Sphaerotilus montanus: one gene and its partner. The protein of the gene in region 1 interacts with the protein of each later gene in a pairwise test. Links are inferred from orthologs where the notes say so. Each region holds a gene or a part of one and is shown on either strand. Other genes may lie near its edges.

Region 1 (15,884 bases):
GCAGCGAGAACCCGGCCGACCGGCTGTCCTCGCGCGAATTCGAGGTCTTCGTGCAACTCGCCCGCGGCCGCTCGGTACAGGACATCGCCGGCGATCTGAACCTCTCGGCCAGCACGGTGGGCACCCACCTCTACCACGTCAAGCAGAAGCTCGAAGCCGCCAACCAGGCGGAGCTGACGCTGCTGGCACTGCGCTGGGGACTGATCGAGGCCTGAGCCTGTCACCGCCCCCGTGCAGGCTCAGTGCGAGGCAGCAGGTGCAGCCCCGCTGGCAGCACCCGGAGCCGGCTCGTGCGCATCGACGCCGTGCTTCTCGCCGCTCATGTCGATGTCACCACCGCTCTTCATCAGGATGAACATGGCGAGGGCGGCGAAGGCGATGAAGGCCAGAACAATCTTCCACATGGTTGAAACTCCTTGGGGGTTGAAGCGAGGGGTGGGTGGGTGGGTGGGTGGGTAAGAACAGGGTCAGGTCGCCCCGGCGAACGAACAAGGCGCCCCTCGCGGGGCGCCTTGTCACATCAGCGGAACGTCAGCGGATGGCAGGCGTTCAGTCACCGGCGTAGATGTCGGTGTCCTTGGTTTCCTTCACGAACAGCATGCCGATCACGAAGGTGATGGCCGCGATCGTGATGGGGTACCACAGGCCGTAGTACATGTCGCCGTTCTGGGCCACCATCGCGAAGGCGATCGTGGGCATCAGGCCACCGAACCAGCCGTTGCCGATGTGATACGGCAGCGACATCGAGGTGTAGCGGATGCGGGTCGGGAACATCTCCACCAGCATCGCGGCGATCGGGCCGTAGACCATGGTCACGTAGATCACGAGGACCGACAGGATCATGATGATCTTGACCTTGTCGATCTTGGCCGGGTCCGCCTTGGCCGGATAGCCCGCTTCCTTCAGCGCAGCCGCCACGTCCTTCTTGAACTGGGCGATGGCCTTGCCGCTGACCTCGTCGAACTTGTGACCACCAGCTAGCAGCACGCCGGTCGGGGGCACGATTTCCTTCTCGCCGATCTTGATGGTCGTCGCCGTGCCCGTCGGCACGGCCTCGTTCACGTAGCTGGCCGAGTTCTGGGCCAGTGCGCGCTTGGCAATGTCGCAGGGGTTGGTGAAGTCGACTTCACGCGCCACCGGGCTGCCCTGGAACGAGCAGGTCGCCGGATCGGCCTTCACGAAGATCTGGGCCGAGGCCTGCGCCGCGGCCAGATCGGGGTTGGCTGCGGCGGTCAGCGCCTTGAACAGCGGGAAGAACGTCAGCATGGCGAGCAGCAGGCCGGCCATGATGATCGGCTTGCGGCCGATCTTGTCCGACAGCGTGCCGAAGACCACGAAGAACGGCGTGCCGATGATCAGCGAGGCCGCGACCAGGATGTTGGCGGTGGGGCCGTCGACCTTGAGCACGCTGGTCAGGAAGAACAGCGCGTAGAACTGGCCCGTGTACCAGACCACCGCCTGGCCAGCGACCAGACCGAACAGCGCCAGCAGCACGATCTTCAGGTTCTTCCACTGGCCGAAGGACTCGGACAGCGGTGCCTTGGAGGTCTTGCCCTCTTCCTTCATCTTCTTGAAGGCGGGCGATTCGTTCATCGACAGGCGGATCCAGACGCTGATGGCCAGCAGCAGGATCGACACGATGAACGGCACGCGCCAGCCCCAGTCGGCGAAGGCCTCTTCACCGATGAGCGAGCGGGTGCCCAGGATCACCATCAGCGACAGGAACAGGCCCAGCGTCGCGGTGGTCTGGATCCACGCGGTGTAGGCACCGCGGCGGCCGTGCGGGGCGTGTTCGGCCACGTACGTTGCAGCACCGCCGTACTCGCCACCGAGCGCCAGGCCCTGCAGCATGCGCAGCGAGATCAGGATGACCGGCGCAGCGACACCGATGGACGCGTAGTTGGGCAGCACGCCGACGATGAAGGTGGCCAGACCCATGATCAGGATGGTGACCAGGAAGGTGTACTTCCGGCCGATCATGTCGCCGAGGCGCCCGAACACCAGCGCGCCGAAGGGACGCACGATGAAGCCTGCGGCAAACGCCAGCAGGGCAAAGATGAACGCGGCGGACGGATCCAGACCGCTGAAGAACTGCTTGGCGATGATCGCGGCAAGCGATCCGTACAGGTAGAAGTCGTACCACTCGAAAACAGTGCCGAGCGACGAGGCGAAGATGACCTTCCTCTCCTCTGCCGTCATCGGCGAATCGGTGGCCCGAGCGTTCGCGGGAATGCTGGACATGTGTTTGTCTCCTCGACCAGAAAGCAGCGCCGCGACCACGGCGCATGGCTTTCACTGTCGAACCAGGCTCTGACAGTTTCCTGACTCGTTTCCAACAAAACCTTACGTTATCAAGACCAACCCGCAGCCCTTGTTTCACGATGCGGAAAAAAATCGGAATTGTTCACAGGGCTAGGGTTAATCCTGAGCGTGATGAATATCAATTTTGGACGCCGTTTGCCGGGCGGGCAGCGCCGCCCAGATCGGCTCGCGCTCCGCCGCCGAGAGCCGGGACCAGACCGCGATCTCGGCGATCGTGCGCAGACAGCCCTCGCACCAGCCGGTGCGCGCATCCATGCGGCAGACGTTGATGCAGGGGCTGGCCGGGCGCTGGACCGGAGCGACCGCGGGAGCGGACACGGGAGCAGGCTGCGTGACATCTGCGACCGGCGCACCGCCGGTCAGCGCGGACAACTCCGCCGGTGCGAGCGGAAACACCGCATTGGGATGGCCCGCAGCCGCCCAGATCTGTCCGAAGCGGAACAGCGCGCGGTCGATCAGCACGACCGGCGGCGTGGCATGGCCGACCGGCGAGACGCCCCCGATCGAAAAGCCGGTCCGTGCCTTGACGAAGTCGGCATCCGCCCGCCCGACCGGCCCGACCAGGGCCGCGACCCGGCGTTCGTCCACCCGCAGATCGCCGGAGGTCACGACCAGCACGGCCACCTCGTCGGCACGCCGGCGGAAGATGACGCTCTTGGCGATCTGCCCGAGCTGCACGCCGAGGGCGTCGGCGGCCTCCTGGGCGGTGCGGGCGGGCACGTCGAGCATCCGTGGCGCGTGGGGATGGCCGCGCTCGGCCAGTACCTCGCGCACGCGGCGGACGCCGTCCGGCAGTGCCTGGTGGCGAGGGGAGAATTCGGTGCGATCCATGCGTATGACCCTGGTCTGATCTGATGTGCAGCAATACCGGGGCATGTTCGCACAGGCCCCCTGGCTGAAGGGACACCAGGGGTTCCGGCCCCGTCGCCACGGGGCGATCATGTGCACCGCATGTCCATGGTCCCCCACCCCCGCTCCGCCAGCACCACGCCACTGCCCGCAGGTAGCAGGACCGCGCTCGATCTGGACGGACACCCGCCCCGCGTCGTGCTCGACAACACGGTCGTGCTCTCGGCGCTCGTGTTTGGCGGGCCGATGGCCACGCGGCTGCGGCGGGCCTGGCGCAACGGATTCTGCCGGCCGATGGTCTGCCGCGACACGCTGCTGGACCTGACCCGCCAGCTCGGCCAGGCGCCGCTGACCTTCTCGGTGGCGGAGCAGCAGCAGATGCTAGGCGAGTACCTGCCCTATGTGCTCAAGGTCCGCGTGCCGCTCGCGGCGGCGCCGGGCCAGATCGAACCGGGCGGTCTGGCCTTCGTGAAGCTGGGCATGGCCGGCAAGGCGCACGTGCTGGTGACCAGCGACCCCGCGCTGCTGGCGATGCAGGCCCGCCTGCCGTTCGAGGTGATGGCGCAGGAGCCGTTCCTGAACCTGCTGCGGGCGTCGGCCATCGATCCCGCGCCGCTGCGCCGCGCCACCCGCCACCCGCCCTGAGCCGCACTGAACCGCTCAGGCCAGCCGCCTCACCCGCCCGCCACGCGCCACCAGGCCAGTACCATCAGCCACAGCGGCGCCGTCAGCGCGAACCCGGCGGTGGACAGCACGATCACCGCACTCGCCTCGCCTTCGAGCACGCGGTAGCGCTGCGCGAACAGCAGCGCGTTGCTGCCCACCGGCAGCGCCGCCGCCATCACCAGCACCGACAGCGGCAGGCCGTCGAGGTGGAACACCAGCACGCCCGACGCGGCCACCAGCGCCGGCAGCACCAGCAGCTTGAGCGCGGCCATGCCCGCCGGCACCGACCAGCGCGGCCCCAGCCCGTACTGGTCCAGCGCCACGCCGATCAGCACCAGACACAGCGGCACGGCGCCCTGCCCCAGCATCTTCAGCACGCTGTCGAGCCACTGCGGCAGCGCCAGCCCGGTCAGGTTCCACGCCAGGCCCAGCAGCACCGGCAGCACCACCGGGTGGACCAGCGTCTGGCGCGCGATGGTCAGCAGCGTCTCGCCGATCGCCAGCGCCCCGGTGTGGCGGGCGGCGGCGCGGGCGCGGTCAGCCTCGGCCAGCACGGTGAAGGGGCTGAGCAGCAGCAGCGCGTGCAGGCTGACCAGCGCCACGTGCAGGCGCAGGCCCTCCTCGCCGAACAGCGCCGCCGCGAACGGCAGGCCGACCTGCACCGAATTGCCGAAGCTCAGCGTCACCGCGCGCGTGGCGGGTGCGGCCGGATCGTCGGTGCCGGGCACCATGCGCCGGCGCTGCCAGGCCCACACGCCCAGCGCCCACAGCAGCAGCGGCACGAAGAACGCGGCCAGCAGCCGCCACGGCAGCGCCGCCAGATTCACCGTCGCGGTGGTCCGGAACAGCAGCCCCGGCACGAACACCAGGAAGCCGATGTTCGACAGCGTGCGCAGCCCGACCACACCGCCCGTCAGGCCGGCACGCGCCGCGCCATAGCCGATGCCCACGACCACGAACAGCGTGAACAGCTTCAGAAAGAGATCGACCGACATGCCCCGAGCTTAGGCGCGGGGCAGGTCGGTCGCCGTACGCGGTTGCCGCAGGGTCAGGCGGGCGCCTTCTTCGCGGCGGCCTTCTTCGCCGGCACCTTGGCCGCGCGCGGCTCGAACTCGAACACCACCTTGCCTTCCTTCTTGTCGTAGACGAGGAAGGCCTTGAACTTGCGCTTGGTCTTGTTCGAGACGAAGCCGTCGAGCAGCGCGGTCTTGCCGGTCGTCAGCAGCAGCGTCACCTGCTCCGGCGTCACCGGCTGCTGCAGGATGACCTTGCCGGTCTTGAAGTCGCAGGTCGCCGCCGTGCCGACCGCGTGCTCGCAGACGTAGTTGGTGCCGTGTTCGTGCACGGCGCTGCCGCACTTCGGGCAACGGCCAAGCGAGGTCTGCTCGGAGAAATCGACCGCCTCGGACTCCTCGGCCTCCTTCTTCGCGTCGTCACCGAAGTCGAATTCGAGCTTCCAGTTGCCCGCTTCCTCGTCGCGCACCAGCTTCAGCTCGGCGGTGAACGGCCAGCCCGCCTTGGAGCGGAAGCCTTCCAGCGGCCCGATGCGGTGGTCGGTCAGGAACACCTCGGCCTCGTGCAGCTCGAAACTGCGCCCGCCGGGGATCTTGCCGATCGAGAAGCCGCAGCCGGCGCTGTGGCCGTCCGCGCCGGTGCAAGCGAAGCGGCGGTAGTTCTCCTTGACCACGCCGCCGCAGTTCGGGCAGGGGGCGGCCAGCGTCGCGTAGTCGCCGGGGATCGTGTCGCGGTCGTATTCCTTGGCCTTGGTGACCACGCGCCGGGCCATGTCGGCGATGCCCTGCATGAAGTCGGCGCGGCTGAGCTGGCCCTTCTCCATCTGGTTGAGCTGGTGCTCCCACTGGCCGGTCAGCTCGGGCTTGGTCAGGTCTTCCACCGCCAGACCGCGCAGCAGCGTCATGAGCTGGAAGGCCTTGGCGGTGGGCACCAGATCGCGGCCGTCGCGCAGGATGTACTTCTCCAGGATCAGGCCTTCGATGATCGCCGCGCGCGTGGCCGGCGTGCCCAGGCCCTTTTCCTGCATCGCCGCCTTGAACTCCTCGTCGTCGATGAGCTTGCCGGCGCCTTCCATCGCGCTCAGCAGCGTCGATTCGTTGTAGCGGGCCGGCGGCTTGGTGCGCAGCGCGGCGATCTTCAGCTCGTCGGCGGTGACAATCTCGCCCGGCTTCACGGCCACGAGGTTGGCGTCCTCGCCGGCGGCTTCCTTGCCGTAGACCGCCAGCCAGCCCGGGTTCACCAGCACCTTGCCGTTGGTCTGGAACTGGTGCTCCTTCCCGGCCGCGGTCACCTGCGTGATGCGGGTCGTGACCATGAACTCGGCCGACGGGTAGAACACCGCGATGAAGCGCTTGACCACCAGGTCGTACAGCTTGGCCTCGATCTCGGTCAGACTCTTGGGGGCCTGCAGCGTCGGGATGATGGCGAAGTGGTCCGAGATCTTCGAGTTGTCGAAGATGCGCTTGGTCGGCTTGACGTAGCCCTCCTTCAGCGCCTTGCGGGCGTGCGTGGCCAGATCCTGCAGCGGGCCGGGCAGGTCCTCGCTGGCGATCATGTCCAGCGTCTGCTTCGCCACGGCGACATAGTCCTCGGGCAGCGCACGCGCGTCGGTCCGCGGGTAGGTCAGGACCTTGTGCTTCTCGTACAGCGCCTGCGCGATCGACAGCGTCGTCTTGGCCGAGAAGCCGAAGCGCGAGTTGGCCTCGCGCTGCAGCGTGGTCAGGTCGTACAGCAGCGGGCTGGCCTGCGTGCTCGGCTTGGCTTCCTCGCGCACGGTGCCGGACTGGCCACGCACAGCGTCGGCAATCGCCTTGGCCTCGTCGGCGTTCCACAGGCGGTCGCTGCGGCGCTCGGCGTCGTCGTCCTTCTTGAACTTCGGGTCGAACCACTTGCCTTCGTACACGCCGGCATCGGCCCCGAAATCGGCGCGAACTTCCCAGTAATCGCGTGCAACGTGCTTGCGGATCTTTTCCTCGCGCTCGACCATGATCGACAGCGTGGGCGTCTGCACCCGCCCGACCGTGGTCAGGAAGAAGCCGCCGTCGCGCGAGTTGAACGCGGTCATGGCGCGGGTGCCGTTGATGCCGATCAGCCAGTCGGCCTCGCTGCGGCTGCGGGCGGCGTCGGCCAGGCCGCGCATGTCGGCCTCGCTGCGCAGCTTGCCGAAGCCGTCGCGGATGGCCTGCGGCGTCATGCTCTGCAGCCACAGGCGCTGCACCGGCTTCGTGCCGACCTTGCTGCCGAGCGCGTACTGCTCGATCAGCCGGAAGATCAGTTCACCCTCGCGCCCCGCGTCACAGGCGTTGACCAGATCGGTGATGTCCTTGCGCTTGATCAGCTTGACCACCGCGCTCAGGCGGCTCTTGGCCTTGTCGATCGGCGCCAGATCGAAGTGCGGCGGCACCACCGGCAGGTTGGCGAAGCTCCACTTGCCCCGCTTGACGTCGAACTCCTCCGGCGCCTTGATCTCGACGAGGTGGCCGACGGCGGAGGTGACCACGTAGCGGTCGTTCTCGAAGTGGTCGTCGTGCTTCTCGAACTTGCCGCACATGGGCGTCAGCGCGCGGACGATGTCCTGCGCGACGGAAGGCTTCTCGGCGATGACGAGAGATTTGCTCATGATGTTCGAACTCTGCTGCTGCACCCGACCCTGCGTCAGGGTGCTCCCTACAATCCACGGCTATACGCGTACACGCACACACACGGGCACGCACACGCCCACACCCCAATCTAACCAATCTCGCACTGCCATGTCTGCACTGCCGCCAGATTCGACCGCGCCGCGCCCTCCCCGGCCCCGGGGACAGCGCCGCCTGCAGGTGCGCCGCTCCGGCGTCCACGGCAAGGGCGTCTACGCGCAGGCCCCGCTGAAGGCGGGCGAGATCATCATCGAATACAAGGGCGAAGTCATCCCGTGGGACGAGGCCCTGCGCCGCCACCCGCACGATCCGTCCGACCCGAACCACACCTTCTACTTCCACATCGATGACACGCAGGTGATCGACGGCGGCGTGCGCGGCAATTCGGCCCGCTGGATCAACCACGCTTGCGCGCCCAACTGCGAGACCGAGGACGATGGCGGCCGCATCTTCATCAAGGCCCTGCGCGACATCGCCCCCGGGGAGGAGCTGTTCTTTGACTACCGACTGGTGATCGATGAACGCTACACCGCGAAACTGAAGAAAGCTTACGCGTGTCGCTGCGGCGCACCAGACTGCCGGGGTACGATGCTCGGCCCCAAGCGCTGATCCAGCGCCCTTCGCCCTCCGCTCAGCCCCGACTACCACGACCACCACCATGCTGCACTGGGACGCCGAAACGCTCTGGCAAGACCTGGAACCACAGGCGCCGGGCCTGAGCATCGAGGTGCTGGCCGAGACGGACTCCACCAACACGCGGCTCATCGAACGCGGTCGCCAGGGTCTGGATGCCCCGTGCCTGCTGGTCGCCGAGCGCCAGCGCGCCGGCCGGGGCCGCCTGGGTCGCCCGTGGTGGTCGCAGCCGGGCCAGGCGCTGACCTTCTCGCTCGGGCTGAAGCTGGCCCCCGCCGACTGGAGCGGGCTGTCGCTGGCGGTCGGTCTCGCGCTGGCCGAAGCCCTGGGCGATCGCATCGGCCTGAAGTGGCCCAACGACCTCTGGCTGCGCGGCGACGACCGCAAGCTCGGCGGCATCCTGATCGAGGTCACGCCGCTGGCGGAGCCCGGCCTGCGCCCCGGCGAGCGCTGGGTCGTGATCGGCGCCGGCCTGAACGTGGCCCCGCTGCCCGAGACACCGCAGGACCCCGACACCTTCCGCACCGGCTACGCCTGCCTGCAGGAATTCGAGCCGGCGCTGACCGCCCCGCAGGTGCTGCACCGGGTGGCCGGGCCGCTGCTGCGCGCGGTGCTGGCCTTCGAGTCCGAGGGCCTGTCGACCCTGCACGCCCGCTATGCCGCGCGGGACGTGCTGGCCGGACGCAGCGTGCAGGCGGGCGCCCTCACCGGCGTGGCCTGCGGCCTGTCCGCGGACGGCTCGCTGCAGGTGCGCGATGCCCTCGGCGCCCTCCATGCCCTCCACAGCGGCGAAGTGAGCGTGCGTCCATGCTGAGAGCGCTGGTCGTGATCCTGGTGCTGGCCAATCTGGCCTTCTACGGCTGGACGCAGGGCTGGCTGACCGGCGTGCTCGGCCTCTCGCCCGATGGCGACCGCGAGCCGCAGCGGCTGAGCGCCCAGATCGATGCAGCGGCGCTGCGGATCGTTCCGCCGCGCGGCATGGCCGCAAGCACACCGGCACCGGCATCGGCCGTGCCTCCTGTGGTGGCGCCCTCCGCAGCGAGCCAGATCCCCGCACCCGAGGCCTCCGAACCGCCCGCCCCGGCCAGCGCCGCTGGTGACATGGCCACCGCACCCCCGTTGCCAGCGGCCGCATCGGCGCCCACCCCCACCCCCACCCCCACGCCGGCACCGCCTCCCCCGGTCTGCCTCGAAGCAGGCCCCTTCACGCCAGCCGAATGGCGGACGGCCGAACGCGCACTGCGCAACACGCTGGGCGAAGGTCCCTGGCAGCTCATCACCCGCGAGAAGCCGGGCAACTGGATGGTCTACGTCGGCCCCTACAAGAGCCGCGTCATCATGGACAAGCGCGCCGAGCAGCTGCGCAAGATGGAGATCGCCTTCGAGGAGGCGCAGGACTTGCCCGAGGAATACCTGCCGGGCTTCCTGTTCGGACGCTACGGCGTCGAGGCCGATGCCCGTGCCCTGCAGACCCGCCTGACGGGGCAGAAGGTCAAGTACGTGCGCGTGGTGCCGCTGGTCAAGCCGACGACGCTGCACACGGTGCGCATCCAGAAGGCCGACGCCGACATCCAGGAACGCGTCGCGGCACTCAAGCCGCGGCTGAGCGGACACCTGTTCGAGACCTGCAAACGCTGACGCTCGCGGCGACGTGCCCATGAAAAAAGGCTCCTCGCGGAGCCTTTCTGCGTCAGCGGACCCGCAGGCCCTGTCTGATCACTTGGCGATGACGCGCGCCATTTCCAGGCACTTGTTCGAGTAGCCCCACTCGTTGTCGTACCAGGACACGACCTTCACGAAGGTGCTGTCCAGGGCCAGGCCGGCTTCGGCATCGAACACCGAGGTGCACGGCTCGCCACGGAAGTCGGTCGCGACGACCTTGTCTTCGGTGTAGCCCAGCACGCCCTTCATGGCGCCTTCGCTGGCGGCCTTCATGGCGGCGCAGATCTCGGCGTAGGTCGCCGGCTTGTCCAGCTCGACCGTCAGGTCCACGACCGAGACGTCAGACGTCGGCACGCGGAAGGCCATGCCGGTCAGCTTCTTGTTCAGCTCGGGGATCACCACGCCGACGGCCTTGGCAGCGCCAGTGGACGACGGGATGATGTTTTCCAGGATGCCGCGGCCGCCGCGCCAGTCCTTGTTGCTCGGGCCGTCCACGGTCTTCTGCGTGGCGGTGGCCGCGTGCACCGTGGTCATCAGGCCGCGCTTGATGCCCCAGGTGTCGTTCAGCACCTTGGCGACCGGCGCCAGGCAGTTCGTCGTGCACGACGCGTTGGAGATGATGGCCTGACCGGCGTAGGTCTTGTCGTTCACGCCGTAGACGAACATCGGGGTATCGTCCTTCGACGGAGCCGACAGGATGACCTTCTTGGCACCGGCCTTCAGGTGGGCTTCGGCAGTTTCCTTGGTCAGGAACAGGCCGGTCGACTCGATGACGATGTCGGCGCCGACGTCGCCCCAGGCCAGCTCGGCCGGGTTCTTGACCGCGGTCAGGCGGATCTTCTTGCCGTTGACGACCAGGCTGGTGCCGTCGACCGAGACTTCACCCTTGAAACGGCCGTGGACCGAGTCGTACTTGAGCATGTACGCCAGGTAGTCCGGCTCCAGCAGGTCGTTGATGCCGACGATTTCGATGTCGTCAGCAAAGTTCTGCACCGCAGCGCGGAACACCATGCGACCGATGCGGCCGAAGCCGTTGATGCCAATCTTGATGGTCATGGGAAAACTCCTGTGGGAATGGGAAACCTGGAAACCTGGGACCTGAGACTCGAAACAGCCCGCGAAAACCCGGGCAAATCACCCGAGTTTCGCGTGTCCGGCCTTATTCGCCGAGGACTTTGCGCACGGTGGCCACGACGTTCTCCGTCGTGAAGCCGAAATGCTTGAACAGGACACCGGCCGGGGCCGATTCACCGTAGGTGTCGATGCCGATGACCGCCGCGCAGCCGTACTTCCACCAGAAGTCGGTCACGCCCATCTCGACGGCGATGCGCGGCACCTTGCGCGGCAGCACGTCGGACTTGTACTCGACGCTCTGGCGGTCGAACACGGTCGTGCTCGGCATGCTGACCACGCGGACCGCGATCTTGTCCTTGGCCAGTTCGGCCTGCGCGGCCAGCGCGAGCTGCACCTCGGAGCCGGTGGCGATGATCACGGCGTCCGGCTTCTTGCCCTTCTTGAAGCCGACGTCGCTCGGCTCGGACAGCACGTAGGCGCCCTTGGTGATCTCGTCGGCCGTGGACTTCGGGGCGTAGGGCAGGTTCTGGCGCGACAGCAGCAGCGCGCTCGGGCGGTTGCGGTTGGCCAGCGCCATGGTCCACGCCACGGTGGTCTCGCAGGTGTCGGCCGGACGCCAGACATCCAGGCCCGGGATCAGGCGCAGGCTGGCGGCGTGTTCGATCGACTGGTGGGTCGGGCCGTCTTCGCCCAGGCCGATGGAGTCGTGGGTGAAGACGTGGACCACGCGCAGCTTCATCAGCGCGGCCATGCGGATGGCGTTGCGGCTGTAGTCGCTGAAGGTCAGGAAGGTACCGCCGTAGGGGATGTAGCCGCCGTGCAGCGCGATGCCGTTCATGATCGCGGCCATGCCGAACTCGCGCACGCCGTAGTTGATGTGGCGGCCGAGCTGGCCTTCGGCGTTGCGCACCGGGGCGCCCGCCGCGTCGAAGCGCAGCGCGGGCGTGCTCTTCGTGTTGGTCAGGTTCGAGCCGGTCAGGTCGGCCGAGCCGCCGAGCATCTCGGGCAGCTGTGCGGTGAAGTGCTCCAGCGCGAGCTGGCTGGCCTTGCGGCTGGCGACGGTCTCGGCCTTGTCATGGGCATCGCCGACCGCATCGACGGCGATCTCGGCGAAGGCATCCGGCAGGTCACCGATCATGCGGCGCTCGAACTCGACCGCCTGTGTCGGGCAGGCGCGCACATAGGCCTCGAAGCGCTCGTCCCACTCCGCCTGCGCGGCGGCACCGGCGGCGCGGCAATCCCACGCGGCGGCGACATCGGCGGGAATGGTGAACGGCTCGGCCGACCAGCCCAGCGCTTCGCGGGTCAGCGCGATCTCGGCGGCGCCCAGCGGCTCGCCGTGGGCCTTGGAGGTGTTGGCGCGGTTCGGCGAGCCCTTGCCGATGTGGGTCTTGCAGACGATCAGCGTCGGCTTGTCGGTGCTGAGCTTGGCCTGGGCGATGGCAGCGTCGACGGCGTCGATGTCATGGCCGTCGACCGCGTCGATGACGTTCCAGCCGTAGGCGGCGAAGCGCTGCGGCGTGTTGTCGATGAACCAGGGGGCGACCTGGCCGTCGATCGAGATGCCGTTGTCGTCGTACAGCGCGATCAGCTTGTTGAGCTTCCAGGCGCCGGCCAGCGCGCAGGCCTCGTGGCTGATGCCCTCCATCAGACAGCCGTCGCCCAGGAAGGCGTAGGTGCGGTGGTCGACGATGGTGTGGCCGTCGATGTTGAACTCGGCGGCGAGCAGCTTCTCGGCCAGCGCCATGCCGACCGCGTTGGTGATGCCCTGGCCGAGCGGGCCGGTGGTGGTCTCGATGCCGGGGGTCACGCCGACTTCCGGGTGGCCCGGGGTCTTGCTGTGCATCTGGCGGAAGGCCTTCAGGTCGTCCAGCGACAGCTCGTAGCCCGTCAGGTGCAGCAGCGCGTAGATCAGCATCGAGCCGTGGCCGTTCGACAGCACGAAGCGGTCGCGGTCGGCCCACTGCGGATTGGCCGGGTTGTGCTTGAGGTGGCGCTTCCACAGCGCCACACCGATGTCGGCCATGCCCATCGGGGCGCCGGGGTGACCGGAGTTGGCTTGTTGCACGGCGTCCATGGCCAGTGCGCGGATGGCGTTGGCCATCGAGGAAGAGAGGGAAACAGGTGTGGCGGCCATGGACACAAGCAGAGTAGGTGTGGTCGGGAGGGCGAATCGAGGATTTTAAACGGCAGCGCCATGGGGCCCGCTGAAACATCCCTTGACGGCCGTCAACCCGGCCGGGAGGGAAGCTGCGACGCTGCACGCACCAGCCGCCACAGCCGAGCCCAGGAGACGCCCCCACCATGTCCGCGATGCCCACACCGACCGCCATCCGCATCATCCGCGAGGAGCACCAGGCCCTCAGCGCCATGCTCAGCTCGCTGCACCTGCTGCTGCGCCAGCACCGCCAGGACGGCACGCCCGTGCGCTTCGACGTGCTGCGCGCGATGCTGTTCTACATCGACGAATTCCCCGAGCGGCTGCACCACCGCAAGGAGACCGACCTGCTGTTCCCGCTGATCCGCGCCCGCAGCGACAGCGCTGGCGAGATCCTCGAAAAACTCGACCGCGACCACGGCGTCGGCGAACGGGCGATCCGCGATCTGGAGCACACGCTGCTGTCCTGGGAGATGCTGGGCGACAGCCGCCGCGACGGATTCGAGCAGGCGGTGGAGCGTTACCTGTCGTTCTACCTGAAGCACATGCAGCTCGAAGAGGAGGTCGTGCTGCCGCTGGCGCAGCAGGTGCTGGAACCTGCGGACTGGGCCGTGCTCGACGACGCCTTCAGCGAGAACCGCGACCCGCTGACCGGCCACCCGCCGTCGGCCGAATACGAGCAGCTCTTCAGCCGCATCGTGCGCACCGCGCCGGCCCCCATCGGCCTGGGGGGCGCAGCCTGACAGGCCGCGCAGGCGACCCGCAGGCGCAGGCCCCGGACGCCACAGCGGGCTCTACACTCCGGAGCCCGTGAATACCTCCACCACCCCACCCTCCCTGCCGCCGCGCGCCATCGTGCTCGCCGCGGGCCGTGGCGAGCGCATGCGCCCGCTGACCGACACCACGCCGAAGCCGCTGCTGCCGGTCTTCGGACGCCCGCTGATCGAGTGGCACCTGCTCGCCCTCGCCCGCGGCGGCGTGCGCGAGGTGGTCGTCAACACCGCGTGGCTGGAAGACTGCTTCCCCGCCGTGCTCGGCGACGGAGCGCGCTTCGGTCTCGCCATCCGCTACTCGCACGAAGGCCGCGACTACGGCGGCGCGCTGGAGACGGCCGGCGGCATCGCCACCGTGCAGGACTGGCTCTGCGCCGACGGCCGCGAGGCCTTCTGGGTCGTCTCGGGCGACATCTGGGCGCCGGATTTCCGCTTTGACCAGGCGCGCGTGGACGACTTCCTCGCCAGCGGCCAGGACGCCCGGCTCTGGGTCGTGCCGAACCCGCCCTACCACCCGCGCGGCGACTTCGACCTCGCCGGCGAACGCGTCACCTACGCCAACTTCGCGCTGATGCGACCGACGCTCTGCGCGGGGCTGCCTGCCGGGCGCCGCGCCGCCCTCGGGCCGCTGCTGATCAGTGGGGTCGCGGCCGGCCGGATCGGGCTGGAAGCGGGTGTCGGGCGCTGGGAAAACGTCGGCACGCCGGCGCAACTCGCAGCGCTGCAAGGACAGCCCCACCCTGGCGCCTAGAATTCACGCCAAACAAGTCCAAGCCCCCCACGCCCTCCCTCGTCCTCCAAGCTGCCCACCACCATGCTGACCTTCCAGCAAATCATTCTTCGCCTTCAGGAATACTGGGACGCCCAGGGCTGTGCGCTGCTGCAGCCCTACGACATGGAAGTCGGCGCCGGCACCAGCCACACCGCCACCTTCCTGCGCGCCCTCGGCCCCGAGCCGTGGAAGGCCGCCTACGTCCAGCCCAGCCGCCGCCCCAAGGACGGCCGCTACGGCGAGAACCCGAACCGCCTGCAGCACTACTACCAGTACCAGGTCGTGCTCAAGCCCGCGCCGGCCAACATCCTGGAGCTGTACCTCGGCTCGCTGGAGGCACTCGGCTTCGACCTGAAGAAGAACGACATCCGCTTCGTCGAGGACGACTGGGAGAACCCCACGCTCGGCGCCTGGGGCCTGGGCTGGGAAGTCTGGCTGAACGGCATGGAAGTGACCCAGTTCACCTACTTCCAGCAGGTCGGCGGCATCGACTGCAAGCCCATCACCGGCGAGATCACCTACGGGCTGGAGCGGCTGGCGATGTACCTGCAGGGCGTCGAGAACGTCTACGACCTCGTCTACGCCAAGGGCACGAACGGCGCGGCGGACCTGAAGTACGGCGACGTGTTCCACCAGAACGAGGTCGAGCAGTCCACCTACAACTTCGAGCACAGCAACGTCGAGTTCCTGCTGCACGCTTTCGGCGCGCATGAAGGCAACGCCCAGCACCTGATGACGCAGAAGCTGGCACTGCCCGCGTACGAGCAGGTGCTCAAGGCCGCGCACACCTTCAACCTGCTGGACGCCCGCGGTGCCATCAGCGTGACCGAGCGCGCCGCCTACATCGGCCGCATCCGCAACCTCGCGCGCAGCGTGGCCGCCGCCTACCTCGACAGCCGCAAGCGCCTGGGCTTCCCGATGGCGCCGAAGGACTGGGCCGACGAGGTGATCGCGAAGATCGATGCCGAAGCCGCCAAGAACGAAGCGAAACACGAAGCCAAGAACGACTCGAAGAAGGCCGCCTGAACCATGAGCACGCAGAACCTCCTCGTTGAACTCTTCGTCGAAGAACTCCCGCCCAAGGCGCTGAAGAAGCTGGGCGAATCGTTCGCCGGCACGCTGGCCGCCTCGCTGAAGGCCAGCGGTCTGGCCGGTGCCGATGCGGTGGTGACGCCGTTCGCGTCGCCGCGCCGCCTCGCGGTGCATGTCACGGGCGTCGCGGCCAAGGCCGCCGACAAGTCGGTGCAGCAGAAGCTGATGCCCGTCGCCGTGGCGCTGACGGCCGATGGTCAGCCCACCCCCGCGCTGCTGAAGAAGCTCGC
Region 2 (15,625 bases), 1.0 Mb from region 1 along the record:
TGCCGACCCGGGTCAGGAAGCCGTCGATGATGGCCAGCGTCAGCGGCAGGCGGATCTGCACCGCCGTGCCCTGGCCGGGCGTGCTGGTCAGATGGATCTGGCCGCGCAGCGCTTCGACCTGCCGGCGCACCACGTCCATGCCGACGCCGCGGCCCGACAGGTCGGTGACCTGCTCGGCGGTGGAGAAGCCGGGTTCGAAGAGCAGCGCGTGCACCTGCGCGTCGTCGAGCACCGCCTCGGGTGCGATCAGCCCGCGCTCGATGGCCTTCGAGAGAATGCGGTGGCGGTCGAGGCCCCGGCCATCGTCACGGACCTCCAGCACCACGCTGCCGGCCTCCTGGTAGGCCTGCAGGCAGAGCTGCCCGCGCGCCGGCTTTCCGCTGGCACTGCGCTCGTCGGGTGACTCCAGGCCGTGGTCCAGGCTGTTGCGCACGAGGTGCATCAGCGGGTCGGCGATGGCGTCGACCAGCGCACGGTCGAGCTCGGTGTCCCCGCCGAGGATCTGCAGCGCCGCCTCCTTGCCCAGCGTCTTGCACACGTCGCGCACGACGCGCTGGAAGCGGCTGAAGGTCTGCCCGATCGGCACCATGCGCAGCGCCAGCGCGCCGTCCCGGGCGGACTGCACCAGCTCGTGCACGCGCTGCGCGGTCTCGATGCAGCGGGCGTGGCGGCTTTCCCGGGCGGCATTGCCGGCGCCCGATCCGGCGATGACCAGTTCGCCGATCAGGTCGACCAGCCGGTCCAGCTTGTCCGCGCGGACACGGATGAAGCGGCCCTCTTCGGCCGGGCGCCGATCGGCCGGGGGGCTGGTGTCCGGCGAGGGGAGTGGTGCGTCCGGGGTCCGTGCCGGTGACCGGACGGCTGCTTCGGGTTGTATCTCCAGCGTGCAGTCGTCCTGCAGGAAGTCGAACACGTCGGCGATGGCATGGCGCGGCGCATCGGACTGCAGCAGGATCTCGAAGTCGAGCCAGCAACTCTCGGCGTCGAGTGTCTCCAGCGTCGGCACGCGGTCGGGGTGTGTGCGGACCGCGCACAGCGTGCCGAGCGTGCCGAGATGGCGGATGAACGACAGCGGATCCAGGCCGTTGCGCAGGGCGTCGAGGCCCATGCGGAGGTTCAGGCGCCAGCGTGGCTCGTCGGGGGTGTCCGTGGCACCGGGTGCATTCGGGCCATCCGGCAGCGCGGCCACCAGCTCCCCGAGTTCGTCGGCGCCGGCCAGCAAGGCGGCCATGTTGCCCTCGGTGAGCGTCTGGCTGCCATCGCGCAGGGCGTCGAGCGTGCTTTCCAGCGCATGGGTCAGGCGCACGATGGCGTCCAGCCCGAACATGCCCGCGCCCCCCTTGAGCGTGTGCGCGGCGCGGAAGGCGCCATGCACCGCCTCCAGATCGCCCGGATCCTGTTCCATGCGCAGCAGGTCCTGCTCCAGCTGGCGCAGGTTGTCCTGTGCCTCCTCCATGAAGCCGGCCCGTGCGGCGGCGATGATTTCGGCGTCGAGGCCCATGTCAGAGGCTCGCCTGGCGGGCGTGCTCGCGCTGGCCTGCATCGATGTCGGCACGCAGGCGCGCCAGCCAGTCTTCGGCCGATCCGGCGGCAGGATCCTCGGCGCCCAGCAGACACTGCCGCAGGCGCTGCATGTCCTGCAGCAGGCTGTCCACGCCCGGGCGGGACCGGTCCAGCTCCTTCAGGTCTCCCCGCAGCAACATCAGCTGGGATTGCAGCTGCAGGCATTCCTCGTGGAGTCCGCGAGCGTCGCGGCGCACATCTCCGACCTCGCCGGCAATGGCCCGCACGAGGCGGCGCGCCTGCTCCTCGGTGAGGGTGGCACAGTCCGCTTCCGGTGCGTCGGGGTCGATGTCCTCGCGCCCGGAACGCTGCATGATGGCGTCCAGCGGTGCCTGCATCTGTCCGACCTGCCGGGCGATGCGGATGCCGGCCTGGCGGGACTGGGCGGCCAGCTGCCGCACCTCTTGCGCCACCACGGCAAAGCCGCCGCCGCGTTCTCCGGCCCGTGTCGCCTCGACCGAGGCATTCAGCGCCAGCAGGTGGGTGGCGCGGCTGATGGTCTGCACCTCCCGTGCGAGGGTGTTCAGTGCGTCCAGCGCTTCCAGCATGGCGCGGGCAGCCGATACCGTGTCCAGCCGGAGGCGCGCGGCCGACCGGCTGTGGCGCAGCAGTTCGTCGACGATGGCGTGGTGGCGCCCCATGAGGTCCTCGGTGAGCGGGGCTGCCGCCGACGTGGTGACATGCAGGTTCAGCACCGACTCCAGCTGCTGCCCGAGCGCCACGATGCGGGCCTCGAGTGCGCGCCGGGACTGGTGGCTGGTGCGCTGGGTGTCGCCGAGCTGCAGATGCCAGCCCGCCACCACCGGCTCGGTCAGGCGTGCGCCATCGGCGCTGCGGACCCGGTGCCCGCCGGTGTGACCGGGTCGCGCCGCGGTGGCCGGTCGCACACCCGCCAGACCGACGGCGACCACCACCGCGGCGGCGGCAGGCCATCCGCCCAGGTACAGGCCGGCGGCACCGGCCGCCGCGGCGAGCGCCGATGCGGCGGCCGCCCGCCATGGACCCGGACGACCCGGGTGGGCGGTCGGATCGGCAGCACCGGGCAACGTCGACGACTTGGAAGGCATGCGGGTTCTCTGGACAGCAGGAGGTGCCTTCGAGTGTCGGGAATTCCCAGGGGTGTCCAGCCCCGGATAAGGCGGTGATGCGGCACCTTCTTCGGGCGTGGCGGGGTCGGGGGTTGCCTATGATCAAGCGGGGCCGCGGTGTGCCGATAACGCCTGCAGCAGGACCAGGACCAGGGACCAGGACCGGATGAAGCACCAGCGCACGAGAGGATCGGGATGGCCGCCGACGACATGAGCACCGCCGCCGCGCCGAGGGGCATGTCCTTGCCTGTCGCCGCACGGCACTGGTGGACCCGGCAGCAGGCCATCCTGGCGATGCTGCAGCACACGGTCTGGGGCCACCACGCGGGCTGGTCGCTGGGCATCAGCCTGCTGCGCAACCTGCGCATGGCGCACAAGACCGCCCTGGTGGCGCTGGCGCTGATGCTGCCCGGTGGCCTGCTGATCCACGACACGCTGGAGCTGTGGCGCGAGCGCCACGCGCTCCACCTCGGAGCCACCAGCAGTTTCGGCCAGTACAAGGCGCTGACGGAGCTGAACCTCACGCTCGACGGCCTGTTCCAGCAGATGCTGCGCCGGGAGCAGCATCTCCCTGCCGACCAGCTGCCGGTGCTGCGCCAGCAGGAGGCCGCACAGTACAAGGCGCTGGAGGACGCACTGGACACCCGGTACGGCGCTCCGGGGAGCGCGGCCGCGATGGAAAACATGGCCCGCAAGCTCCACACCAGCCGGGACGCCATGCTGGCGCACCTGGACGACGACACGCCGGCGGCCATCCCCGGCACCCCGTCGCCGCGGTGGATCGCGGTGATCGCCTATGCGCGGGATCTGCAGGCCTTGCGCCTGGCGCTGTCCACCGACCGGGCGCTGGTACTGGACGCCGATGTCGGCGTCAAGATGCTGCGCAGCGGGCTGGCAGACCCGCAGTTCCAGCTGATGGCCAACATCAGCCGGCTCGGGCGCATCGGCTTGCGGCTCTATGCCGAGCCGGCCAACGAGGTCAAGGTCCGGGACATGGGTCTGCTGATGGCCCGGTCGGAGCTGCTGCTCGACCAGTCGCAGCCGATGTTCGAGTACGTGCGCGACCAGCGGCTGATCGATCCGGGCGAGGCGGAGCGCCTCATGGCGCGCCTGCAGGCCTTCCTCAAGACCACCGATGCGCTGCTGCGCATCGCCGCGGTGGCGCCGGGCAGCGAACTGGCGCTGCGCAGCGAGATCGATGCACCGTCCTTTGCGCGCAAGGTGGCGGATGCGGTCGAGGCCAGTGCCCGGCTCCAGACGCTGGCGCTGGACGCCATGGGCACCCGCATCCAGGCCGGCTACCAGCAGCACAACGAACGCCTGATCGGCCGCGCCGCGGTCTTCCTGCTGCTGACCCTGCTCGGGCTGTATCTGATGGTGTGCCTGCACCGGGTGATGTCGGGTGGGCTGGCCACGCTGTGCCTGCAACTGGGCGAAATCGGCCGCGGCAACCTGTCCATTCGCCCGCGTGGCTGGGGACAGGACGAGATTGGCCAGGCGCTGAACACCCTCGGGCAGTCTGCCAGCGGCATGTCCCGGATCTTCGAGACGCTGGACCGCAGCGTGACGTCCATGGCCCACCAGACCGAGGAGATGCACGCGCAGCAGCGTGGCCTGCAGGACAGCAGCCGCCAGATGGTGGAGGGCATCGCGGAAGGCACACAGCTGATCCGCACCTTCGATGCCGCGCTCGGCCAGTGCGCCGAAGGCGTCGAGGCCGCGGCCGAGCAGGTCCGCGGACTGCGGGTCGATGCCCAGCGCAGCCGCCAGGCGATGTCCGGCCTGGGGCAGCGCATGGCACAGATGCAGTCCCGCAGCCGCGAGATCACCCGCGTGATCGGGCTGGTCGAGACCGTGGCCTTCCAGACCAAGCTGCTGTCGCTGAATGCCTCGGTCGAGGCGGCCCGGGCGGGCAGCGCCGGGCGCGGGTTTGCGGTGGTGGCACAGGAGGTGCGCGCCCTGGCGCAGCGCAGCGAGGATGCGGCCAGGACCATCCGCCACATCGTCGGTCAGTCGGTGGCCGAAATCGACGAAAGCCGGCAGGTGAGCGACCGCGTCGGGCGCGTCGTGAGCCACACCTCGGACGCGTTCCAGTCACTCGACACGCGGATGTCGGAACTGCTGGCCCTCACCCGCGCCAGCCACCAGCAATCGTCGCGGGTGTGCGAGATCACCCGCGGGCTGGCCCCGGCGACGGTGGCACAGATGCGGCTGGTCCGCGGGCTCTCCGAGGCCTGCGACACGCTGCGGGGCGAGGGCGATGCCCTGCGCCATGCACTCGATCAAGTGACGCCCAGGGGCTGACATGACGACATTCGACGACCGTTCACCCTGGGTCCAGGGCCCTCTGGCGGCGCTGCTGAAACCGGGGTTGCGGGTCATGCGCGGCATGCGTCTGCCTGCCAAGATGGGATTGCTCGGCGCCATGCTGGCCATGCCGCTGTTCCTGTTGATGACGCTGGCGATGATCCAGGCCAGCGGCGACATGGCGGTGGCCCGGTCCGAGCGGGAAGGCACGCTCCTGGCGCGGCAGGTGACCGAGCTGGTCGTGCTGGTGCAGTCGCACCGCAGCCTGTCCAACCAGGTCGCGGCGGGCGTCACGGCACTGACGCCCGCCCGCGATGCCGTGCGGGTGCAACTGCGCCAGGCCGTGCAGCAGGCCGACCAGGCGATTGCGGCCACGAAGACCTTCACGTTCGACGACCTGTGGCCCGCTGAACGCGAGCGGCTGCTGGCGCTGGCGGACGGCCATGTGTCCACCCTGCGGACCGAAGCGATGGCGGAACATGGCGTGCAGGTCGAGCGCCTGCGCCGCCTGCTCAAGCTGATCGGCGAACGCTCGCAGCTGCTGTTCGATCCGCGGGCCGACACCTACTTCATCATGGATCTGGGCATCGAGCGCCTGGTGCCCTGGATGGAATCGATGGCCGTGCTCGAAACCCGTGGCGGCGAGCTGCTGCTGCGGGATGTCTCGGTGCGCGAGCGCACGATGATGCTGGGTCTGGCGAGCGACGCACAGCGGGCGGCCGAAGAGGTGGTGCTGCAGTTGCAGGCGCTGGCGCGCACGGGCACCGAGATCAGCGATGGTGTGCGGCCCGCCTCCGAAGCCACCGGACGCATGCTGTCCCTGGCCCGCGCGGTCTTCGAACCCGAGGCCGTCAGTGCCGAGGTCGCGCCCTACCACGCGGCCGGCATGGAGGCCCTCCAGGCGCTGTGGCGACTCGACGAGGAACTGTGGGTCCGGCTGGACCAGCGACTGGACCAGCGGATCCGGGACTTCGAGCAGCGCCTGCTGCTGCAGGGCTGTGCCGTGGTGCTGGGACTGGTGGGGCTGGTCTATCTGGGCCTGAGCTTCTATGCCAGCTTCACCGGGTCGCTGAGGCAGGTGAGCGGCAGTCTGGTGGCGGTGACCAACGGGGATCTCTCGGTGCAGGTGCGCATCGAGGGCCGGGATGAACTGGCGGATCTGGGGGGCGAGCTGGAACGCATGAGCGTGCGGCTGTCGTCGCTGGTCGGCGAGATCCGGGGCAGTGCGGTCGGGGTGGACCAGGCCGGCACCTCGGTGGCCGATGATGGCCGGGCGCTGTCGCAGCGCACCGAGTCCCAGGCGGCCAGCCTGCACCGCACGCTGCTGACCGTGCAGCAGCTCAGCCGTGCCGTCGGCAACAACGCGGCGGCCGCCGATGCACTGCAGCAGCTCACCGCACAACTGCGCAACGACGCCGCCATCGGCAGCGAGGCGATGGCCCGGTCCATCCAGGGCATGCACACGCTGGAGCAGAGCGTGAACCGGGTCGCCGAGGTCAATGCCGTGATCGACGACATTGCTTTCCAGACCAACCTGCTGGCGATCAACGCGTCGATCGAGGCCGCGCGGGCGGGCGAGGCGGGCAAGGGTTTCTCGGTCGTGGCCGGCGAGATCCGCCAGCTGGCCAACCGCTGCGGCGAGGCCGCGGCCGAGGTGCGCGGCCTGATCGAGTCGACCACCGAGCAGACCGGCGACTCGCTGCGCGCGATCGAGGATGCGGGCGGGCGACTGACCTCGGTCATCAGCGGCGTCGATGACGTCTCCGTCCGGCTGAACGGCATCACCGAGGCCAGCCACGCGCAGAACACCGCGCTGGCGCAGGTCACCACCAGCGTGAACGAACTCGACACCATCACGCGCCAGAACGTCGACATGGTCGAGCAGTCGTCTGCGTCGGCCGAGTCCCTGGCCACGCAGGCGGCGTCGCTGCGGACCTCGGTGGCGTCGATCAAGCTGCGCGAGGCGGTTCAGCTCGCCGCGACCACCAGCATCTGAACCCGCATCTGGCCCTGCCAGGTGTCCAGGGACAGCCGGTAGGCCAGCCGCACCCGCTCGCCCACCGGCTCGATCTGCCCGAACCAGATGGCGTCCCGCACCTGCCCGTGCAGCCGCACGCTGAGCTTGAGGTGACGCTCGCCCACCAGCCGTTGCCGCAGCACGTCGACCTCGTCGGCGAACAGCGGCGCCTCGAAGGCCTGCCCCCAGACCTGCTGGTCGAGCAGCCCGACCGTGGACGCATCGAACCAGCGCGGATCGAGCGGTCCGTCGGTGGCGAGCCGGTGGTCCAGCGTCGCGGCGTCCAGCCCTTCTTCCGCGACCGAGCGCAGCGCCTCGGCGAAGGTGCCGAAGTCGTCGGCCTCGATCGTGCAGCCCGCTGCCATCGAGTGTCCGCCGAAGCGCTTGAGCAGACCGGGGTGGCGCTTGGTCACGAGGTCCAGTGCGTCCCTGAGGTGAAAACCGGGAATTGACCGCCCCGAGCCCTTCAGCAAACCGTCCGAACCGGCCGCGAACACGAAGGTCGGGCGGTGCAGCCGGTCCTTCAAGCGTCCGGCGACAATGCCGACCACGCCCTCGTGGAACTCGGGGTCGAACAGGACCACCGCGGCCGGTGGCTCGCCCTTGGGCATCAGCGACTCCAGCAGCACCTCGGCCTGCTCGCGCATCCCGGCCTCGACCTCGCGCCGCTCGCGGTTGATGCTGTCGAGCAGGCGGGCGAGTTCGGCGGCCTGCGTCGGGTCGTCGGTGAGCAGGCAGGTGATGCCGATCGTCATGTCGGCCAGCCGCCCCGCTGCGTTCAGCCGGGGCCCGAGCGAGAAGCCGAAGTCGGTGGCGCTGGCCCGCTGCGGGTCACGTCCGGCGGCGGCGAACAGCGCGGCGATGCCGGCCTGCATCCGCCCGGCGCGGATGCGCTTGAGGCCCTGCGCGACGAGGCGGCGGTTGTTGGCGTCAAGCTTGACCACGTCGGCGACGGTGCCGAGGGCGACCAGGTCCAGCAGTGCGTCCAGCCGCGGCTGACTCGCGGCGTCGAACCGCCCGCGCTGGCGCAGCTCGGCCCGCAGCGCGAGCAGCACGTAGAACATCCCCCCGACCCCGGCGATCGCCTTGCTCTCGAAAGTGCAGGCCGGCTGGTTCGGGTTGACGATCACGTCGGCGTCCGGCAGCGTCGGCTCGCCGTGGGCATCGACGGCGGGCAGGTGGTGGTCGGTGACCAGCACGCGGATACCGAGTTCATGCGCACGGTCCACGCCGGCATGGCCCGCGATGCCGTTGTCCACCGTGACCAGCAGGGCGGGTTGGTGCTGCAGCGCCAGATCGACGATGGTGGGCGTCAAGCCGTAGCCGTGGATGGCGCGGTCGGGGACGACGTAGTGCAGCGTGCCGGGCTGCGCGCCGAGCATCGCCAGTCCGCGCAGCGCGACGGCGCAGGCGGTGGCGCCATCGCAGTCGTAGTCGGCGACGACGACGATGTGGCCGCCCGCGTCGAGCGTGTCGGCCAGCAGGCGGGCGGCGGCGTCGGTGCCGGCCATCGCCGACGGGGGCAGCAGGCGGGTCAGGCCATCGTCGAGTTCATCGGCGCTGCGGATGCCGCGGGCGGCGTAGAGGCGGGCCAGCAGCGGGTGGACGCCGGCCTGTTCCAGCGCCCAGGCCGCGCGGGGCGGCACGTCGCGGATGTCGATCTGTGGGGTCATCGTGTGCGGGTCGCCGGGGTGCGCGGTGTCAGAGGGATTCGAGGACGGCCACGGCGCTGGCCGGGCGCGAGCGGCCCAGCAGGCGGCTCCACCAGCCTTGCGGACGCGGCGTCCAGGTCTGCGCGAGCCGCTCGCCGCACAGCGTCAGCGTGACCGGCTCGCCCGCCTCGGCGCGTTGCAGCAGCGCGGCGATGGGGCCGGTGTCCAGCGCGTGCCAGGCGGCCACCCAGTCCGCCCATTCGTTGGCGAGCAGCGGGGCGCGCAGGCGCAGCTCCACGTCGAGGTCACCGAGCGACCGGCGGGGCTGGGCGGTGCCGCAGCCGCTGAGCCAGAACGAGTTCACCGTGAGCAGCCGGGCGGCTTCACGCGATTCGTTGACGTCGTGTTCGTGCCAGAGCATCTGCGCCTCGACCTGCAGCCGCCGCAGCTTGCGCGTCTGCGGCGCATCACTGAGCCACAGGTCAAGGTTGCGGCCGATGGCGCGGTCGAGCGAGGCGCTGGGCAGGTCGGCCAGTGCCGCGTGGCGCACGTACCAGCGCAGCGGTGCGCCCCACTGCAGCGACCAGCCCTCGGCGTCGAAGGAGGGTTGCAGCAGGTCGAACAGCGTGCGCGACTCGGCCTCGGTCAGCGCGAGCGCCGCCGGGTCGACCAGCGCGATCTGGTCGCTGCCGACGTGCCAGTGCACGGGGGTCAGCAGGCCCCAGGGGGCGCCGCTGGTGTCGTCGTCGGCGCGCAGGCCGTCGTCGGCTGCGCTGGCCGCCGCCCAGGGCCAGCGGCCGTCGGCGCCGGACCAGCCGTGTGCTTCGGCGAGCACGCGCTCGTGCGGGGCGCTGAGGGTGTATTCGTCGTCGTCGGGCCGGGCGGGCGTGCCACCCTGCGGCGCCAGTCGGCCGAGCAGGGCATCGAGGTTCGGCAGGCGCAGTGCCTTCAGCGCGGCGAGACTGGCGGCCGAGGCGGCGCTGGCGTGGGCGATCAGCAGGTGGGGGTGGGCAGGGGCGTGGTCGGGCATGGCGGGCGGATTATCCGACCCCCTCGAACGGGCGCGGGAAAAGTTTGCGGTGATGGCTTGTCCCGGGGTCTGTCCCCCCGGGGCGCTGGTGTCCGGATACAGATTCGTTACGTATGATTTTTCCATTTGAAGAACATCATCCAGAAACCAAGAAGGTTCACGCCATGAATCAGGAGTCCCGGGGTGCGGAGGCCAACCTCGATCTGTTGCGCAGTCTGGCGGTGCTCGCCGTGATGGCGGACCACCTCGTTCCGACGTGGCGCTACTGCGGCCTCAGCGTGCCGACGGTGGTCCAGATGGTCACGGCCCACATCGGACAGGCGGGCGTGATCGCCTTTTTCGTGCACACCAGTCTGGTGCTGATGGAGTCGCTGCAGCGCATGTGCGGCGGCGAGCCCCTGCAGCGTGGGGTGGTGCTGCGCTTCTACCTCCGACGGTTCCTGCGGATCTACCCGCTCGCGCTGGTGTGCATCACGATGGTGGTGGTGCTGGATCTGCCGGCGATGACCTGGCGCGACAGCCCGCCGCTGACGCCGCAGGTGGTGCTGGCCAACCAGTGGCTGGTGCAGAACCTGGTGACCGGCCGCAGCGTGCTGGGGCCGCTGTGGAGCCTGCCCTACGAGGTGCAGATGTATGTCGTGCTGCCGGGGCTGTACCTGATCGCGACCTCGGCCCGCGGACCCCGCTGGCTGGTCGGGCTGCTGGGGGTGGCCGTGCTGGGCGCGCTGGTGCTGGGCGAGTTCACGGGCGGGCGGCTCAACATGGCAGCCTATCTGCCGTGTTTCCTGTGCGGGGTGCTCTGCTTCGCGCTGCGGCAGCGGGTGCGTCTGCCGCAGTGGCCGGCCCGTGGCTGGACCGTGGCGCTGGCCGTGCTGTTCGGCGGCTACGCCTGGCTGCACCTGGGGGCGGGCAAGCCGGATACCGTGGTCGGCTGGTGGTTCGCGCTGCTGCTGTCCATGGCGATCCTGGTGTTCGAGGACAGCCGCCTGTCACGCCTGAACCGCTGCACCCAGTGGATCGCCCGCTACTCCTACGGCCTGTACCTGCTGCACGTGCCGGTGCTGTGGCTGGTGTTCCACCGCTGGCGGCTGCAGTCGCTGCCCTGGAGCCTGCTGGTGTACCTCGGCTTGTCGACGGTGGCGGCGGTCCTCGCCTACCACCTGATCGAAGCGCCGATGGTCGCGCTGGGCCAGCGCCTGACGCGGCGCACGCCGGCTCCAGCGGGTGCCGCGGCGGTGCCGTTCCCTTGGGCAGACGCTGGCGAGCGCGAGCTGCCGCTGGGCGTGGCGGCGATGGAACCGGCCGAGGTCTGGCAGATGCTGCACCGGCACTGAATTCCGGCCGGCCGCTGCGTGTCCTGCGGGCTCGGGTAGCATGCCCGCCCATGAACTGGCCCTACGAAGTACGCATCGGCTGGCGTTACACCCGCGCAGGACGCGCAGGAAGACGCAACGGCTTCATCTCCTTCATCAGCGGCGTGTCCATGCTGGGCATCGCGCTTGGCGTGGCGGCGCTGATCATCGTGCTCAGCGTGATGAACGGTTTCCAGAAGGAAGTCCGCGACCGCATGCTCAGCGTGATCGCCCACGTCGAGATCTTCGACACCACCGGCAACGGCCTCGACCGCTGGCAGACGCTGGCCGAGGCGGCGCTGAAGAACCCGCAGGTGGCGGCGGCGGCGCCGTTCGTGTCGGCCCAGGCGCTGCTCGCGCGCGGCGAGGACATGCACGGCGTGATGGTCCGCGGCATCTCGCCGGACGAGGAATCGAACGTCACGCCGCTGGCCGAGAAGCTCAAGGACACCGTGCTGAAGAAGCTGCAGCCGGGCGCCTGGGGTGTCGTGCTGGGTTCGCAACTGGCGCGCTCGATGGGCGTGGTCGAGGGCGACTCGGTCACGCTCGTCACGCCGAGCGGCCAGACGACACCCGCCGGCGTGGTGCCGCGGCTCAAGCAGATGACGGTCGTCGGCGTGTTCAACGCGGGCCACTATGAATATGACAGCGGGCTGGCGCTGATGCACATCGACGACGCCGCCCGGCTGTTCCGCACTGGCGGGCCGCAGGGGGTGCAGTTGCGCCTGAAGGACCAGCAGCTTGCGCGGGAAGTCTCGGCCGAGCTGACCGCCTCGCTCGGCCCGCAGGTGATGGTGCGCGACTGGACCCGCACCAACGCGGCCTGGTACGACGCCGTGCAGATCGAGAAACGCATGATGTTCATCATCCTGACGCTGATCGTGGCGGTGGCGGCGTTCAACCTGGTCTCGACGCTGGTGATGACCGTGACCGACAAGCAGGCCGACATCGCCATCCTGCGCACGCTCGGCGCCAGTCCGCGCTCGATCATGGGCATCTTCATGGTGCAGGGCGCGGCGTCCGGGGTGATGGGGACGCTGGCGGGGCTGGGGCTGGGGCTGCTGATCGCGTTCAACGTCGGGGTGATCGTGCCGGCGCTGGAGAGCCTGTTCAACGCGAGCTTCCTGCCGAGCAGCGTCTACCTGATCTCGCGCATGCCGAGCGACCCGCAGGCCAGCGACATCGTGCCGATCGGCGTGATCTCGCTGGTGCTGGCGTTTGTCGCCACGCTGTATCCGAGCTGGCGCGCCAGCCGTGTCAACCCGGCGGAGGCGCTGCGTTATGAATGAAGCATCGGCTGTGATCCTGCAGGCCACGGGCCTCGTGCGGCGTTTCCAGGAGGGCGGGCCACGCGGGCTGGACGTCACCGTGCTGCACGGCGTCGATCTGGCGATTCGCAAGGGCGAGACGGTGGCGATCATCGGCGCATCCGGCTCGGGCAAGAGCACGCTGCTGCACCTGCTGGGCGGGCTCGACGCACCGAACGCCGGTCGCGTGACGCTGGCCGGACGCGATCTGGCGACGATGGATGCCACCGAACAAGGCCGCTGGCGCAACCAGCACCTCGGCTTCGTCTACCAGTTCCACCACCTGCTGCCCGAGTTCACGGCGATCGACAACGTGGCGATGCCGCTGCTGATGCGCCGCCAGCCGATCGCGCAGGCGCGGGATCGTGCTGCGGCGCAGTTGCGGCTGATGGGGCTGGGCGAGCGGCTGGAGCACCGGCCGGGTGAACTCTCCGGCGGCGAGCGCCAGCGCGTGGCGATCGCGCGGGCGCTGGTGACGGCCCCAGCGTGTGTGCTGGCCGACGAGCCGACCGGCAACCTCGACCGCGAGACGGCTGGCGGGGTCTTCGCGCAGATGCTGGCGCTGGCCCGCGAGCGCGGCACGGCGTTTGTGCTGGTCACGCACGATCCGGAGCTGGCCGGGCGGTGCGACCGCATCCTGCGGATCGACAAGGGGCGGATCGTCTGATGCCCCTTCCGCTGGCGCAGTAGATCAGGCCCGCTGCGCCAGCAACTGCCGCACGGTCGCCGCCGCCGCCGCTGCGGTGATGCCGAACTTCTCGTACAGCGCATCCGCCGGCCCCGACGCGCCGAAGCTGGTCATGCCGACGAAGCCGCCGTCCTCGCCGAGGTAGCGGTCCCAGCCGAAGCGTACGGCAGCCTCAATGGCCACCCGCACTGCCCCGCGACCCAGCACGCTGCGGCGGTAATCTGCGTCCTGCGCGTCGAAGCGCTCGCAGCATGGCATCGACACCACGGCCGTCGGCACGCCCTCGGCCTGCAGCAGGTCGCGGGCCTTCAGCGCGATGGCGACTTCGGAGCCGGTCGCCAGCAGCGTGGCAGCGCGTGGACCTCCTTCCGCTTCGGCCAGCACGTAGCCACCGCGGCGACTGCGGTTGTCGCGGGCGTCGGAGTCGTCGGAGTCGTCGGAGTCGTCGCCGGTGGCGGACGGGCGCCGCACCGTCGGCAAGGCCTGCCGGGCGAACACCAGGCTGACCGGGCCGCTGCGGTGCTCCAGCGCGATCTCCCAGCACTCGGCGGCTTCCACCGCGTCGGCCGGACGCAGCACCAGCATGTTCGGCATCGAGCGCAGCGCCGCGAGGATCTCCACCGGCTGGTGCGTCGGGCCGTTCTTGCCCACGCCGATCGAGTCGTGGCTGAAGACGAACTTCACCGGCAGGCCCATCAGCGCGGCCATGCGCATCGCGGGGCGTTCGTAGTCCGAGAAGGCGAGGTAGGTCACGGCCAGCGGGATGACGCCGCCGTGGGCTGCCATGCCATTGGCCATCGCGCCCATCAGGTGCTCGCGCACGCCGCAATGGATGTAGCGGCCCGACGGGTCGTCGGCGGTGAAGGCGTGCAGGCGCCGCTTGTGGCTGGTGGGGGCTTCCAGGTCCGCGCAGCCGACCAGGCGCTCGGGCAGCACGTCGGTCAGCCGGTCGTTGATGTCGGCGGAGATCAGGATGCCGCCGGGGGCGTCCTGCATCCGCTGTGCGGCCAGCGCCTCGCGCTTGTAGGCGTGCAGCGTCTCGCGCCAGCCGGCGGGCAGCTCGCCGGCCAGGGTGCGGTCGAATTCCGCCCGCTCGACGGCAGGCAGCGCGTCACGCCGGGCGGTCCAGGCGGCGTGTGCGGGGAGGCTGCGGGTGCCGGCGGTGCGCCAGGCGTGCAGCACCGGCGCGGGTGTCTCGAAGGGCGGGTGGGGCCAGTCGAGCAACTGGCGGGCCGCATCGGCATCCTCGGGATAGAGCCGCGCACTGTGGCCGCCACGCTGGCCCTGCAGCCGCGCCAGCCCGCGGGCGATCACGGTGCGGCAGGCCAGCAGCGACGGGCGGGGATCCTGCCGCGCGGCGTCCATGGCGGCGGACACCGCGTCGATGTCGTGTCCGTCCACCTCGGCGACGTGCCAGCCGGCGACGCGGAAGCGTTCGGCCACATCCTCGCTGATCGACAGCGCGGTGCTGCCGTCGTCGGTGATCTGGTTGTCGTCCCAGAGCAGCACCAGCCGCCCCAGCCGCAGGTGTCCTGCCAGGGAAATCATCTCCTGCCCGATGCCCTCCTGCAGGCAGCCATCGCCGACGAAGGCGTAGGTGAAATGGTCGACCAGCCCGGCGCCGAAGCGGGCGCGCTGCGAGGCTTCGGCGATCGCCATGCCGAAGGCGTTGGCGATGCCTTGTCCGAGCGGGCCGGTGGTGACCTCGACGCCCTTGCTTGGATCGAATTCCGGGTGGCCTTCGCAGTGCGCACCCAGTTCGCGGAAACGCCGAATCTCGTCCAGCGAAATCTTCTCGTAGCCGGTCAGGTAGTTCAGCGCCCACAGCAGCATCGAGCCGTGGCCGTTGGAGAGCACGACGCGGTCTCGGTCGGGCCAGGTCGGGTCGGCGGGGTTGAACTTCAGGTGCCGGGTGTAGAGGGCGGTGGCGATTTCCGCCATGCCCAGCGGCACGCCCTGGTGGCCTTCGGTCGCCCGCACGATGGCGTCGATGGCCAGGAAGCGGATGGCGTGGGCGAGCTGGGTCGGGGTCGGAGCGGTCATGTCGTGGGGGATCTCAACGCAGCCAGGTCTTGATGCGGGTGCCGAGTACTTCGCGGCTGATGCCGTAGCGGTCGTGCAGCGTGGGCAGGGCGCCGGCGTCGAGGAAGGCGTCCGGCAGGCCCGCGAGCTGGAAGCCCGCTGGCTGCACGCGGTGGCGCAGCAGCGTGCTCGCCACCGCCTCGCCCAGTCCGCCGATGACCGAGTGGTTCTCGGCCACCACCACCAGCCGGTGCTGGTAGCGCACGGCCTCAACGATCGCGGCCTCGTCCAGCGGCTTGATGGTCGGGCAGTGCAGCACGGCCACGCCGATGTTGTCGGTCGCCAGATCCTGCGCGACCTCCAGCGCCCGCATCGTCAGCAGGCCACTGGAGATGACCAGCACGTCCGCGCCGTCGCGCAGCAGCTTGGCCTTGCCGAGTTCGAACGTGTAGCCCTCGATCTCGTCGAGCACCCGCGGCACCTGGCCCCGCAGCAGCCGCATGTAGACCGGCCCCTTGTGCGCGGCGATCTGCGGCACGGCCTGCTCGATGTCGAGCGCGTCGCAGGGATCAACGATGGTCAGCCCCGGAATGCCGCGC

Evidence for each region.
Region 2: the proteins of BDD16_RS05515 (region 1) and recJ interact in binary tests that used the Escherichia coli proteins (3 or more experiments, as listed by UniProt). The link is inferred for Sphaerotilus montanus from one-to-one orthologs.

What each region holds. Positions count from the first base shown.
Region 1 is NZ_JACCFH010000001.1:1,252,211-1,268,094, forward strand. The notes cover bases 4,679-7,871. They hold BDD16_RS05515 (DNA topoisomerase III), read right to left. Parts: upstream 7,472-7,871; coding sequence 4,886-7,471; downstream 4,679-4,885. Other genes in these bases: BDD16_RS05510 (AEC family transporter), read right to left, coding at 4,679-4,832; BDD16_RS05520 (SET domain-containing protein), read left to right, coding at 7,602-7,871. In the rest of the region: BDD16_RS05485 (response regulator), read left to right, coding at 1-215; BDD16_RS05490 (hypothetical protein), read right to left, coding at 240-404; BDD16_RS05495 (MFS transporter), read right to left, coding at 550-2,241; BDD16_RS05500 (YbaK/EbsC family protein), read right to left, coding at 2,419-3,153; BDD16_RS05505 (PIN domain-containing protein), read left to right, coding at 3,274-3,816; more of BDD16_RS05510, read right to left, coding at 3,846-4,678; more of BDD16_RS05520, read left to right, coding at 7,872-8,099; BDD16_RS05525 (biotin--[acetyl-CoA-carboxylase] ligase), read left to right, coding at 8,149-8,937; BDD16_RS05530 (hypothetical protein), read left to right, coding at 8,931-9,761; gap (type I glyceraldehyde-3-phosphate dehydrogenase), read right to left, coding at 9,840-10,841; tkt (transketolase), read right to left, coding at 10,945-12,996; BDD16_RS05545 (hemerythrin domain-containing protein), read left to right, coding at 13,164-13,760; BDD16_RS05550 (nucleotidyltransferase family protein), read left to right, coding at 13,828-14,541; glyQ (glycine--tRNA ligase subunit alpha), read left to right, coding at 14,605-15,588; glyS (glycine--tRNA ligase subunit beta), read left to right, coding at 15,592-15,884.
Region 2 is NZ_JACCFH010000001.1:213,277-228,901, reverse strand. The notes cover bases 6,288-9,221. They hold recJ (single-stranded-DNA-specific exonuclease RecJ), read right to left. Parts: upstream 8,649-9,221; coding sequence 6,927-8,648; downstream 6,288-6,926. Other genes in these bases: BDD16_RS01020 (hypothetical protein), read right to left, coding at 8,677-9,221; BDD16_RS01030 (methyl-accepting chemotaxis protein), read left to right, coding at 6,288-6,954. Also shown: BDD16_RS01045 (chemotaxis protein CheA), read right to left, coding at 1-1,501; BDD16_RS22770 (methyl-accepting chemotaxis protein), read right to left, coding at 1,503-2,630; BDD16_RS01035 (methyl-accepting chemotaxis protein), read left to right, coding at 2,847-4,955; more of BDD16_RS01030, read left to right, coding at 4,957-6,287; more of BDD16_RS01020, read right to left, coding at 9,222-9,657; BDD16_RS01015 (acyltransferase family protein), read left to right, coding at 9,822-10,991; BDD16_RS01010 (lipoprotein-releasing ABC transporter permease subunit), read left to right, coding at 11,042-12,298; BDD16_RS01005 (ABC transporter ATP-binding protein), read left to right, coding at 12,291-12,983; BDD16_RS01000 (transketolase family protein), read right to left, coding at 13,008-15,047; BDD16_RS00995 (transketolase family protein), read right to left, coding at 15,061-15,625. UniProt on the Escherichia coli protein: Single-stranded-DNA-specific exonuclease.